Linked DNA regions of Magnetospirillum sp. XM-1. Each later gene encodes a partner of the first gene's protein in a complex. Links are inferred from orthologs where the notes say so. Each region holds a gene or a part of one and is shown on either strand. Other genes may lie near its edges. The genes, in order: smc and XM1_RS15135.

Evidence for each region.
Region 2: the proteins of smc (region 1) and XM1_RS15135 are in contact, whole or in part, in a crystal structure (PDB 3ZGX), measured with the Bacillus subtilis proteins. The link is inferred for Magnetospirillum sp. XM-1 from one-to-one orthologs.

Annotation. Positions count from the first base shown.
Region 1 is NZ_LN997848.1:1,295,539-1,303,932, reverse strand. Bases 2,242-6,299 are described here. They hold smc (chromosome segregation protein SMC), read left to right. Parts: upstream 2,242-2,631; coding sequence 2,632-6,099; downstream 6,100-6,299. Other genes in these bases: XM1_RS06205 (DsbA family protein), read left to right, coding at 2,242-2,609. In the rest of the region: XM1_RS06225 (hypothetical protein), read right to left, coding at 1-62; mutY (A/G-specific adenine glycosylase), read right to left, coding at 59-1,129; XM1_RS06215 (DUF721 domain-containing protein), read left to right, coding at 1,175-1,669; XM1_RS06210 (hypothetical protein), read left to right, coding at 1,739-1,930; more of XM1_RS06205, read left to right, coding at 2,007-2,241; XM1_RS06195 (AtpZ/AtpI family protein), read left to right, coding at 6,300-6,668; XM1_RS06190 (F0F1 ATP synthase subunit A), read left to right, coding at 6,682-7,425; XM1_RS06185 (F0F1 ATP synthase subunit C), read left to right, coding at 7,504-7,728; XM1_RS06180 (ATP synthase subunit B), read left to right, coding at 7,851-8,345; XM1_RS06175 (ATP synthase subunit B), read left to right, coding at 8,342-8,394. UniProt on the Bacillus subtilis protein: Required for chromosome condensation and partitioning.
Region 2 is NZ_LN997848.1:3,265,645-3,269,835, reverse strand. Bases 1-2,999 are described here. They hold XM1_RS15135 (ScpA family protein), read left to right. Parts: upstream 1-1,093; coding sequence 1,094-1,906; downstream 1,907-2,999. Other genes in these bases: XM1_RS15125 (YbaN family protein), read left to right, coding at 2,557-2,934; scpB (SMC-Scp complex subunit ScpB), read left to right, coding at 1,903-2,553; XM1_RS15140 (site-2 protease family protein), read left to right, coding at 411-1,097; nagZ (beta-N-acetylhexosaminidase), read left to right, coding at 1-414. In the rest of the region: XM1_RS15120 (twin-arginine translocase TatA/TatE family subunit), read left to right, coding at 3,028-3,267; Sec-independent protein translocase protein TatB, read left to right, coding at 3,283-3,687; twin-arginine translocase subunit TatC, read left to right, coding at 3,698-4,191. UniProt on the Bacillus subtilis protein: Participates in chromosomal partition during cell division. May act via the formation of a condensin-like complex containing Smc and ScpB that pull DNA away from mid-cell into both cell halves.

The DNA.
Region 1 (8,394 bases):
GGAAGCGCTGTAGCGGCGGCCAGCGACAGGGCGCAGAGCAGGGCAAGCTTTCGCATCGTCATTCCCGGTTCCTCGAATAAGCCTTGGCCAAAGCGTGGCGGGCCACCTTGCGCATCAGGGTGGGCAGCGCCTGGTCCTCCAGCCGGTCCAGCGGGCACCATACACCACGAACCGCCGCCTGGGCAGGGGTGCGCCCGGCGGCGACGGCCAGTTCCAGATGAAAATGGGTGAAGGTGTGGGTCACCAGCCCGGGCAGCAGCGTCCACGATTTCGGCGCCAGCGGCGCGGCCGGCACCGCCTCGTCCAGGCTCCACCCGGAGTCCCGCCATTCGGTGGAGGGAAATTCCATCATGCCGCCCAGCAAACCCGTAGGGGGACGGCGGCGCAGCAGCACCGAACCGTCGGGCGCCGTCAGCCAGAAGGCGACGCCCTTGCGCGTCGGGCGCTCGGGCCTAGCCGTCTTGGCCGGCAGGGTCTCGGCGATGCCCAACCCTTGGGCGCGGCAGGCGGACCGCCAGGGGCAAAGGCCGCAGGCCGGGCTTTTCGGCGTGCAGATGGTGGCGCCCAGGTCCATCACCGCCTGGGCGTAATCGCCCGGACGAAACTCTGGCGTCAGCGAGGCCGCCAGCTCCTTGAGGCGCGGCTTGGAGGCCGGTAGCGGCTCGGAAACGGCGAACATCCGCGCCATCACCCGTTCTACGTTGCCGTCCACCACCACCGCCCGCTTGCCGAAGGCGATGGCGGCGATGGCTGCTGCGGTGTACTCGCCGATTCCCGGCAGCTGGCGCAGGGATTCCTCGTCGTCGGGAAAGCGCCCGCCCCGCCATTCCGCCACCCGCTTGGCGCAGGCGTGCAGGTTGCGCGCCCTTGCGTAATAGCCCAGGCCCGCCCAGGCGGCCATCACGTCGTCCACCGGCGCGGCGGCCAGATCCTCGACGCGGGGCCAGCGGCGGGTGAAATCCCGGAAATAGGGAATCACCGCCGCCACGGTGGTCTGCTGCAGCATCACCTCGGACAGCCAGACGTGATAGGGGTCGGCGGCCGCCCCGGGAGCGTAGCGCCACGGCAGGGCGCGGCGGTCGCGGTCGTACCAGGAAAGCAGGATCGGGGCGAGGTCGGCATCGAGCATGCCCCGACCATAGTGCAAATTCCCGCCCTCGGGTATGCTGAGGCCATGGCCGATGCAAAGACCAAGACATCCGACGAGCGCCGCACCCATGGATTGGTGTCCATCGCCGTGCCCAGCGACCGGGTCACGCGGCCCGTCTTCGGCCGGCACGGCTTCGCCGGCGGCACCCTGGTGGTGGACTGGCCGGCCATCGTGGGCAGCGCCGTGGCCAGCCACACCCTGCCGCTGGGCATCAAGTTCCCGCCGAAGGAGCGCACCGAGGGCACCTTGACGGTCAAGGTGGATTCAGGCGCCTTCGCGCTCGAGATGCAGCACCTGGAACCGCTGATCCTGGAGCGCATCAACGGCTATTTCGGCTGGAAGGCGGTGGCGCGCCTGAAACTGCGCCAGGGCCCCCTGCCCGAATCCGGCAAGCCGCCGGCCGCCAGGCCCGCCGCCCCCTCCTCGCCGCCGCCCGCGCTGGACCGGCTGGCCCAGGTGGAGGACCCGGAATTGCGCGACGTGCTGGAGCGCCTGGGCCGCCGGCTGGCCCAAGGATAGGGCTAACCAAATGCTAACCCCATCCCATATACTGTTCCACAACACCGAGTGCCGCACGAAGGTGGCCGGATGAATGCGTTTCAGGATCTCGCCGAGATGACCCGCGACTACGGGCTGATCCGCTATTTCATCATGGTCACCATGGTCGTTGCGGTGCTGGTGGTGATCCTGTTCATGTGGGGCCACGTTCCCGAGGGCGCGGAAGAAGCGCCCCAGCCCGCCGCGCCGCCGGCATCCACCGCCGCCCCGACGTCCTATTGAGTCCCTACGCCTTGTGCGCGGGCGCCTCACCTCCTAATATCCCGCCCGGATTTCCGTTTCCCGGAGGGACCTCAAGGTGAAGCCGTTCATTCGTCTGCTCGGCGCCGTCGCGGCGCTGTTCCTGGTGAGCCAGACCGCCGCCGCCGCCGATCTCAGCTATCCCATCGACCAGGTCCTGGGCAAGCCCGACGCGCCGCTCACGGTGATCGAGTACGCCTCGACCACCTGCCCGCACTGCGCCACCTTCCACAAGACCACGCTGCCCAAGTTCAAGAGCGAGTGGATCGAGACCGGCAAGGCCAAGCTGATCTACCGCGACTTCCCCACCGGCCCGCGCGGCCTGTCGGTGGGCGCGTCCATGATCGCCCATTGCGCCGGCCCCGACCGCTATTTCGGCCTGCTGGCCCTGATCATGGAGCAGCAGGACAAGTGGATGCAGTCCCAGAACCCGCTGGTCGAGCTGAAGAAGCTGGCCAAGCTGGCGGGCATGGGCGAGGACAAGGTGGACGACTGCCTGAAGCGCCAGGACCTGGCCAACGCCATCAACGAGCGCGCCAAGGACGGCAACGAGAAGCTGGGCGTGGAAAGCACGCCTTCGCTGATCATCAACGGCAAGGTCGTCCCCGGCGCCATCCCCTACGACCAGCTGGACAAGGCGCTGAAGGCCGCGTCCAAGTAATAACCTCAAGGGTCCAACCCTGGTGATCCAGTTCACCAAGCTGCGTCTGTCGGGCTTCAAGTCCTTCGTCGATCCGGCGGAGCTCCTGATCGAGCCCGGCATGACCGGCGTGGTCGGCCCCAACGGCTGCGGCAAATCCAACCTCATCGAGGCGCTGCGCTGGGTCATGGGCGAGACCTCGGCCCGCCAGATGCGCGGCGGCGAGATGGACGACGTCATCTTCGGCGGCACATCGGGACGCCCCGCCCGCAACGTCGCCGAGGTGATGCTGGGCCTCGACAACACGGCGCGCACCGCGCCGCCCCAGTTCGACCGCGACGAGATCGAGGTCATGCGCCGCATCGAGCGGGGCAACGGCTCGAACTACCGCATCAACGGCGCCGATACGCGGGCCCGCGACGTCCAATTGCTGTTCGCCGACGCCGCCACGGGGGCGCGCTCGAGCGGTCTGGTCAGCCAGGGCCGCGTCGGCGCCCTGATCAACGCCAAGCCCGCCGACCGCCGCTCGCTGCTGGAAGAGGCGGCGGGCATCTCGGGCCTTTACTCCCGCCGGCACGAGGCCGAGCTGCGGCTGAAAAACGCCGAGCTCAACCTGTCGCGCCTGGACGACGTGCTCAACACCCTGGACGAGCAGTTGAAGTCGCTGCAAAAGCAGGCGCGGCAGGCCAACCGCTACCGCACGCTGTCGGAGCAGATCCGCCGCATCGAGGCCCAGGTGCTGTATCTCGGCTGGCTGGAGGCCCTGGTCGCCGTCGACGCGGCCCGCTCCGCCTTCCGCGAAGCCGAGATGAAGGTGGAGGAAGCCACCGGCCACGCCGCGAACGCCTCGGCCCAGCAGGCGGAGACCGCCGCCGGCCTGCCCGATCTGCGCCGCGCCGAGGCCGATTCCGCCAGCACCCTGCAGAAGGTGATGGCCGAGCGCGAGCAGTTGGAGGCCGAGGAAGGCCGCCTCGCCGAGCTGCGCCGCGACCTGGAGCGCCGGCTGGAGCAGGCCGGGGCCGATTTGCAGCGCGAGCATGCCCGCGCCGCCGACAGCGCCCAAGCCCTGGCCCGGCTGGAGGAGGAACGCGCCCTGCTGGCCGAGGCCGGCGAGGGCGAGGCCGAAGCCAAGCTGCGCGCCGAGGAAGCCGTCGATCTGGCCGCCGAGGCGGTGGTGGTGGTGGAACAGGAACTCTCCGCCCTGATGGAGGAGGTGGCCGCCGCCGACGCCGAGCGCGCGGCCGCACTGCGCCGCCTGTCGGAATGCGAGACCCGCCTTGCCCGCCTCGCCGAGCGTCTGGCCCAGGCCGAGCGCCAGAAGGCCGAGGTGGAGGGCGAGAGCATCGACCGCTCGGACCTCACCGCGCTGGAGATGGAGCTGGAGGAGACCCTGGAATTCCTGGAGGAATCCCGGGAACAGGCCGAAACCGCCGACCGCCGGCGGGTGGAGGCCCTGGCGGCGCGCGAATCCGCCCGCGATTCCTTCCAGGCCGCCAGCGCCGCCAAGTCCCGCCTCGCCGCCGAGGCCGATGGCCTGCGCCAGGTGCTGGCGCAAGGCAAGGCCGGCGACCATCGCCCGGTGCTGGACGACATTTCAGCCCGCACCGGCTTCGAGCCCGCTTTGGCCGCCGCCCTGGGCGAGGATCTTTCCGCCCCCATCGACGCCTCGGCGCCGCTCCACTGGGAAGATTTGGGGCCGCTGGACCATCCCCCCGTTTTGCCCGATGGCGCCGAGCCCCTGTCCCGCTTCGTCGCCGCTCCGCCACAACTGGCGCGCCGCCTCTCCCAGGTGGGCGTGGTCAAGGACATGGCTTTGGGCGAAGCCTTGCGCCCCCGGCTGGCGGTGGGCCAGCGTCTGGTGACGCCCGAGGGCGATCTGTGGCGCTGGGACGGCTATGTGGCCCGCTCGGGCGCGCCGTCGCCCATGGCCCTTCGCCTCGCCCAGCGCAACCGGCTGCGCGAGCTGGACGCGGCGCTCGACGACGCGTCCATCGGGGTGGAGGAGGCCGAGGAGAAGGTCGAGGCCGCCACCCGCGAAGTGGACACTGCCGCCGAGGCCGAGCGCCGCGCCAAGGACTCCGTCAAACAGGCAGAATCCGAGGCCGCCAAGGCCCGCGACTCCCATGCCAAGCTGTCCCAACGCTTCGCCGCCTTCGAGACCCGTCTGGCCGCCGCCACCCAGGCCTGGGAGGATTCCCGCGCCGACCATGTCCAGGCGGCCGAGGAACTGGCCGAGGCCCGCGAGGCGGTGGCCGCCTTCCCCGAATCCAGCGACGGCCGCGACAAGGTCAACATGTTGCGCGCCACCCTGGCCGAGCGCCGTTCCGTGCTGGTGGAGGCCCGCTCCGCCCTGGACGGCGTGGCCCGCGAAGGGGCCGAGCGCCGCCGCCGCCTGGATGCGCTGGACGGCGACGCCAAATCCTGGCGGGCCCGCGCCGAAGCCGCCAAGGCCCATGTGGAGGAACTGGCCGAACGGCGCGAGGAGATCGCGCTGGAGATCGAGCGCCTCGCCAGCCTGCCCGACACCATCGCCCGGCGCCGCGAGGAGCTGTTCGAGCGCCTGGAAGCGGCGGAAGCGGCGCGCAAGGCCGCCGCCGACGCACTGGTCTCGGCCGAGCAGCGTCTGGCCGAGGCCGACCGCCGCATGCGCGAGGCCGAGGCCCTGCTGGCCAACGCCCGCGAGGAGCGCATCCGGCGCGAGGCCGCCGTCTCCGCCGCCGACCAGGCCTGCCGCGCCGTGGCGGTGCGCATCGGCGAGCGCCTGGACATGACGCCCGAGCAATTGCGCGAGGTGGCCGGTCTGGTGGAGGAGGAGCGCCCCGACCCCGAGGAGCTGCAACGCAAGCTGGATCGCCTGCAACGCGAGCGCGACAACATGGGCCCGGTCAACCTGCGTGCCGAGCAGGAGGTCGAAGAGCTGGAGGCCCGCATCGCCGGCATGGTGGCGGAAAAGGACGACCTGCTGGCCGCCATCGCCAAGCTGCGCCACGCCATCGGCGATTTGAACCGCGAGGGGCGCGAACGCCTGCTGGCCAGCTTCCAGGCGGTGGACCAGCATTTCCGCGACCTGTTCGTCAAACTGTTCGGCGGCGGCCGCGCCCATCTGGCGCTCACCGAATCCGCCGATCCGCTGGAAGCCGGCCTGGAGATCATGGCCAGCCCGCCGGGCAAACGGCTGCAACAGCTGTCATTGCTGTCGGGCGGCGAACAGGCGCTGACCGCGCTGGCCCTGCTGTTCGCGGTGTTCATGACCAACCCGGCGCCCATCTGCGTGCTCGACGAGGTGGACGCGCCCTTGGACGACGCCAATGTCGACCGCTTCTGCTCGCTGGTGGAAGGCATCGCGCGCGCCACCAAGACCCGCTTCCTGATCGTCACCCACCACCGCATGACCATGGCCCGCATGGACCGCCTCTACGGCGTCACCATGGCCGAACGCGGCGTCTCCCAGCTGGTCTCGGTCGATCTCGCCCAGGCCGAGTTGCTCAGAGACAAGGTGACTCCCGCCTGACGCCACCCCCTCGGGTGGGAAGAATCTTTTCGCATCGCAGCAACTCCGCCGCCGCGACCCGTCAAATCCCCTGATTTCACAATGCAAATCAGCATATTGGCCCGGCCGGTTTGAGTCCTTGACACGGGTGGGTCCAGACCTTATGGTGCCCGCGCTTTTGGCACCAAGGGGCCAGAAGGGGGAATTTCGAGGACCGACCTATGGCTGACCGCGAGACTCCCCCGTCTTTCGATGACCTCGACGCCCGTCTGCGCGCTGCGCGCGCCAGGGAGGAAGAGGACTCGGGTCGCGGACCGGAACGGCGTGGAAAGCCGACCGGAATGGGTCTGGGGATGCGCATCGGCGTCGAATTGGTGACGAGCGTGCTGGTGGGGACCGGCATCGGTTGGGCGTTGGACGCCTGGCTGAAGACCGCCCCCTGGCTGATGGTGGTTTTCCTGCTCCTGGGCGGAGCGGCCGGCGTCATGAACGTGTACCGCCTTATGCGCGGCATGGACGAGACGGTGGGCCTGGGCCGGGCGCAACGGAGAGCCGAAGGTGCCGGAGAGGATCCGGCGAAGGACCATTAAGAGAGGCAAAGCGGTGGCTAATCCGATCGAGCAGTTCAAGATCCAGCCGTTGGTTCCGCTCAAGGTAGGGAGCGTGGACATCTCGTTCACCAATTCCTCTGCCATGATGGTGCTGTCCATCTGCCTGATCACCCTGTTCCTGACCCTGTCGGTCCGGTCCCGCGCCCTGGTGCCCGGCCGCTGGCAGTCCATGGCCGAGGTGTTCTACGAATTCATCGCCGGAATGCTGCGCGACAACGTGGGCCAGGAAGGCCGGAAGTATTTCCCCTTCATCTTCTCGCTGTTCATGTTCGTGCTGTTCGGCAACCTGCTGGGCATGATGCCGATCCCGGTGATCGGCTTCACCTACACCAGCCACGTGATCGTCACCTTCGCCATGGCGCTGGTGGTGTTCGTCGGCGTCACCGCCATCGGCTTCGCCCGTCACGGCACCCATTACCTGCGGATGTTCTTCCCGCACGGCGCGCCCATCGCGACGGCGGTCATCCTGATCCCCATCGAGCTGATCTCGTACTTCTCGCGTCCCTTCAGCCTCGCCGTCCGTCTCTTCGCCAACATGACCGTGGGTCACATCATCCTCAAGGTCATGGGCGGTTTCGTGGTGTCGCTGGGCGCGTTCTACCTGATCCCGGGCGTTGTTCCCTTCGCCTTCCTGTCGGCCATCACGGTGCTGGAATTCGGTATCGCGCTGCTGCAGGCCTATGTGTTCACCATCCTCTCCTGCATCTACCTGCACGACGCCATCCACATGCACTAAGTGGCTGGCCGGGCGGTTCGCCGGCGAGGACGTTTCGAGTTTCAATCTGTTCCGTTTTGTCCTGAAGGAGTTGAGTAAATGGAAGCGAGCGCTGCTAAGTTCATCGGTGCCGGTCTGGCTGCCATCGGCATGATCGGTTCGGGTATCGGCGTGGGCAACATCTGGGCGAACCTGATCGCCACCGTTGGCCGCAACCCCTCCGCCAAGGCCAATGTCGAGCTGTACGGCTGGATCGGCTTCGCGGTGACCGAGGCGATCGCGCTGTTCGCCCTGGTCGTCGCTCTGATGGTCCTCTTCGCCTAATCGCGAAGAGTTATCCGACGGGACGGTAGAATCCGCGGCAAAGCGCTCTACGAAGCGCCTTGCCGCGGGTCAACCGCCGCTCCGTACAGTTTTTCGGGCCTTCCCCGTTTGGGAGCTTTGGGATGCCTCAATTCGATCCCACCTTCTTTGCGCCGCAGCTGTTCTGGCTGGCGCTCACCTTCGTCACTCTGTACTTCGTGATGTCGACGGTGGCCCTGCCCAAGATCGGCGCCGTTCTCGACGAGCGTCAGCGCAAGATCGACGACAACCTCGACAAGGCCGCTCAGCTGAAGGCCGAAGCCGAGGCCGCCGTGGCCGCCTATGAAAAGGCCCTGGCCGAATCCCGCGCCCACGCCCAGTCGGTGATCAAGGAAGCCTCGGACCGCCTGTCGGCCGAAGCCGAGACCCGCAACCGCGAGCTTGCCGCCCGTCTGGCCGATCAGGTCAAGGCCGGCGAGTCCCGCATCGCCGAAGCCAAGGACAAGGCCCTGGCCAACGTCCGTGACGTCGCCCTCGACGTCGCCGGCGCGACCATCGCCCGTCTGGTGGGCAGCCCTGCCGACACCGGCCGGCTCGAGGCCGCCGTCGCCAGCGCCCTCAAGGAGCACGGCAAATGATTTCCGTCGCTTACGCCGCCGACGCCGCCCACGCCGCCCATGGCGCCTT
Region 2 (4,191 bases), 2.0 Mb from region 1 along the record:
TTTCCGCCCTTCCACGCCTATCGCCACGCGCCCTGGGCCATGACCGCCCATGTGGTCTACACCGCCCTTGACGCCGCCCATCCCGCCACCACCTCAAGAATGGTGATCGACAAGGTGATCCGTGGCGCCATCGGCTTCGACGGCCTGCTGATCTCCGACGATCTGTCCATGAAGGCGCTGGGCGGTACGTTCGAGGACCGCACCCGCGCCAGTCTGGAGGCGGGCTGCGACGTGGTGCTTCACTGCAACGGCGACATGGAAGAGATGACCGCCATCGCGTCCGAACTGCGCCCGTTGAGCGCGGCGGCCGAGGTGCGGGTGGCCCATGGCCTGGCGCAAAAGCGCAAGCGGGTTCCCTTCGACCGCAAGGCCGCCGAGGAGCGGGTCGCCTCGCTGCTTGGCCTGTCCCCATGATGGGCGATCTGGGTGGGCTGCTGTTCGGCATCACCATCTGGGCGATTCCGCTGATCTTCGCCGTGACCCTGCACGAGGCGGCGCACGGCTATGCCGCCAAGGCCTGCGGCGACGACACCGCCGACCGCCTGGGCCGCATCTCGCTCAACCCGCTGAAGCATATCGACCCGTTCGGCACCATCATCCTGCCCGGCATGCTGCTGGCCTTAGGCGGCGTGATGTTCGGCTGGGCCAAGCCGGTGCCGGTCAATTTCAACCGCCTGCGCAATCCCCGCCGCGACATGGTGATCGTCGCGGCGGCCGGACCGGCCATGAACCTGGCCCTGGCGGTGATCGCCGTGCTGGCGGTGCGTCTGGTGCCGGTGATGCCCGATCCGGTGCGCGGCTGGTACTTCCTCAATCTCGACAACGCCATCTATTTCAACCTGCTGCTGGCGGTGTTCAACATGATCCCCATTCCGCCGCTGGACGGCGGGCGGGTGGCGGTGGGTATCCTGCCGGCCCCGCTGGCCTGGCGGCTGGCGCGCCTGGAAAAGGCGGGAATGCTGATCCTGATCGCCGCCCTGTTCCTGTTCCCCATGCTGGGCAACCAGATCGGCATGGATTTGGACGTGTTCCGCTGGCTGGTCCAGGGTCCGGTGGACGCCATCGGCCGCTTCCTGGTGAGGGCCCTGGGGCCGTGAGTCGCGCGCCGAGCTTCGCCTTCGAGGAGGACCGGCCCGAGCGCGCCCCGGCCGAGCGGCTGCTGCTGGACCTCGACGGCTGGGAAGGCCCGCTGGACGTCCTGCTGCAGCTGGCCCGCGACCAGAAGGTAGACCTGGCCAAGATCTCCATCCTGAAGCTGGCCGACCAATACCTTGAATTCGTTCAGAAGGTCGGGCGCGAGCAGATCGACCTGGCCGCCGAATACCTGGTGATGGCCGCCTGGCTGGCCTATCTCAAGAGCCGCCTGCTGCTGCCCGAGCCGGAGCCCGAGCCGGGCGAGGAACTGAGCCCGGCCGAGATGGCCGCCGCGCTGGCCTTCCGCCTGCAACGCCTGGAAGCCATGCAGAAGGCGGGCGCATCGCTGTTCACCCGGCGCCTGCTGGGCCGCGACGTCTTCGCCCGCGGCGCGCCCGAGGACATCGAGGTGAAAAGCCGCTCCATCTTCGATCTCGACCTCTACGACCTGCTGAAAGCCTATGCCGACCATGTGGTGCGCAATTCGGTGCGCACCCTGACGGTGGAGGCCCCCGATCTGTGGTCGGTGGAGCACGCTTTGGCCCGCCTGGAAGCCATGCTGGGCATCGGCAGCCTGCCCGACTGGTCGGTGCTGATGGCCTATCTTCCCGCCATCGAGGGCGACGAACTGAAGATGAAGTCGGCGGTGGCCTCGACCTTCGTCGCCGCCCTGGAGCTGGCCAAGCAGGGCAAGCTGGTGCTGCGCCAGGACGGCGCCGCCTATTCGCCCATCTACATCCGCGCCGGGCAGGGCGAGGGGAGGGAGGAATGACCATCGACCCGCAACACCTGCGCATCGTCGAGGCGCTGATCTTCGCCTCGGCCGAGCCGGTCCCGGAACGGGCCATGGCCGAGCGCCTGCCGGACGGCGTCGACATTCCTCAACTACTGGCGGAGTTGGAAGCCCATTACGCCGCGCGCGGCTTCACCCTGGCGCGGCGGGGCGACGGCTGGGCCTTCCGTACCGCCGACGATCTGGCCGAATCCCTGAAGGTGGAGCGCACCCAGGAGCGCAAGCTGTCGCGCGCCGCGGTGGAAACCCTGGCGATCATCGCCTACCACCAGCCGGTGACCCGGGCCGAGATCGAGGAAATTCGCGGCGTGGCGCTATCCAAGGGCACCATCGACATCCTGTTCGCCGCCGGCTGGATCCGCCCCAAGGGCCGCCGCCGCACGCCCGGCCGCCCGCTGACCTGGGCCACCAGCGACGGCTTTCTCGACCATTTCGGCCTGGAATCGCTGTCCGACCTGCCGGGCGTCAAGGAGTTGGAGGCCGCCGGCCTGTTGGATGCCAGGGCCGCCGCCGGCGCCTATGGCAACCGGGCGGTGGAGGACTCGCGGCTGGTGGACACGGCGGAAGAGGACGAGACCCAGCTGGACCTGCTGGACGACGAGACGCTGTTGGGCATCGGAGAGTAATCCTTGGAAACGGGCCGCAAGATCGCGCTGATGATCATCGGCTGGGCCTTCGTCGGCCTAGGCATTGTCGGCGCCTTCCTGCCGGTGATGCCGACCACGCCGTTCATGCTGGTGGCGCTGTGGTGCTTCGCCAAGTCGTCGGACCGCTTCCACGCCTGGCTGTTCTATCACAAGGTGTTCGGCCCGCCCTTGCGCGACTGGGAGATCAACCGGGTGATTCCCCTTTACGCCAAGGTCATCGCGCTTTCCAGCATGGCGGTCAGCATCGTCTACGTGGTGGGGTTCACCCAGGCTCCCTGGTGGGCTATGGCGACCATGGGGGCCACCTGCACGGCGGGCGCGGTGTTCATCCTTTCCAAACCAAGCCGCAAGCCCCTTTAAGGAGCAAAGCCGCCATTGCGGTGTTGCTTTTCTTTTGCGATGATCCGCCGCCGGCCGGTTTGCACGGCAGTGACGTACGAGGAGTGTTGTGGCATGGGTAGCATGAGTATCGGTCATTGGCTCATCGTTCTGGTCATCGTGCTGCTGCTGTTCGGCGCCAACAAGATTCCGAAGCTGATGGGCGACATGGCCAAGGGCGTGAAGGCCTTCAAGCACGGCCTGAAGGACGAGGAGGAGGGCGCCGCCCAGGCCGCGCCTCAGCCGCAGCCCCAGGTGACGGAAGCCCAGGCCGCCAAGCCGGCCGCCGCCCCCGAATCCGCTCCCAAGCCCTAGTCCGGGACCCGCCGGATGTTCGACATCGGCTGGGACGAGATGGCGCTGATCGCCGTGGTCAGCCTGATCGTCATCGGACCCAAGGATCTGCCCGTGGTCCTGCGCCAGATGGGGCGCTGGACTCGCAAGGCCCGCGAGATGGCGGCCGAGTTCCACCGTGGCATGGACGACATGGTCCGCGAATCCGAACTGGACGAGCTGAAGAAGCAGGTGTCCAAGGTGTCGGATGTCAACCTGCTGCGCCAGGAAGTTGACAAGGCCATCGATCCCACCGGCGAGATGGCCAAGGCCATGGAGCTTCCCGCGCTCGACGCCAATTCCGCCGCCGAGGTGGCGCCGCCCATGCTGGCCTCGGTGACCGAGCCCGCCCCGCAAGAGATCAAGCCTGCCGAGGCGCCCGCCCGCCCGCCGGAACCCTAGAGGACGAATTTTGAGCCAGTCCCACGACGACAAGACCATGCCGTTGCTCGAGCACCTGATCGAGCTGCGCCGGCGGCTGATCTGGTCGGCCATCGCCTTCATCGTGGCGTTCGGGATCTGCTACTACTTCTCCAACGACATCTACGAGTTCCTGCTGGAGCCCTATTCCAAGGCGGCCCTGGCCAAGGGCGGCAACCGCCGCCTGATCTACACCGCGCCCACCGAGGCGTTCTTCACCTTCATGAAGGTGTCGGCCTTCGCCGGCGCCGCGCTGTGCTTTCCCGTCTGGGCGGGGCAGTTGTGGGCCTTCGTGGCGCCGGGCTTGTACAAGCACGAGAAGCAGGCCTTCCTGCCCTTCCTGGCGGCGACCCCCATCCTGTTCGCGCTGGGCGCCGCCATGGTCTATTACCTGGTGCTGCCCAACCTCTACACCTATCTGCTCGGCTTCGAGAACCTGATCGGCGGGCCCAGCACGCTGCCCATCCAGATGGAAGCCAAGGTCAA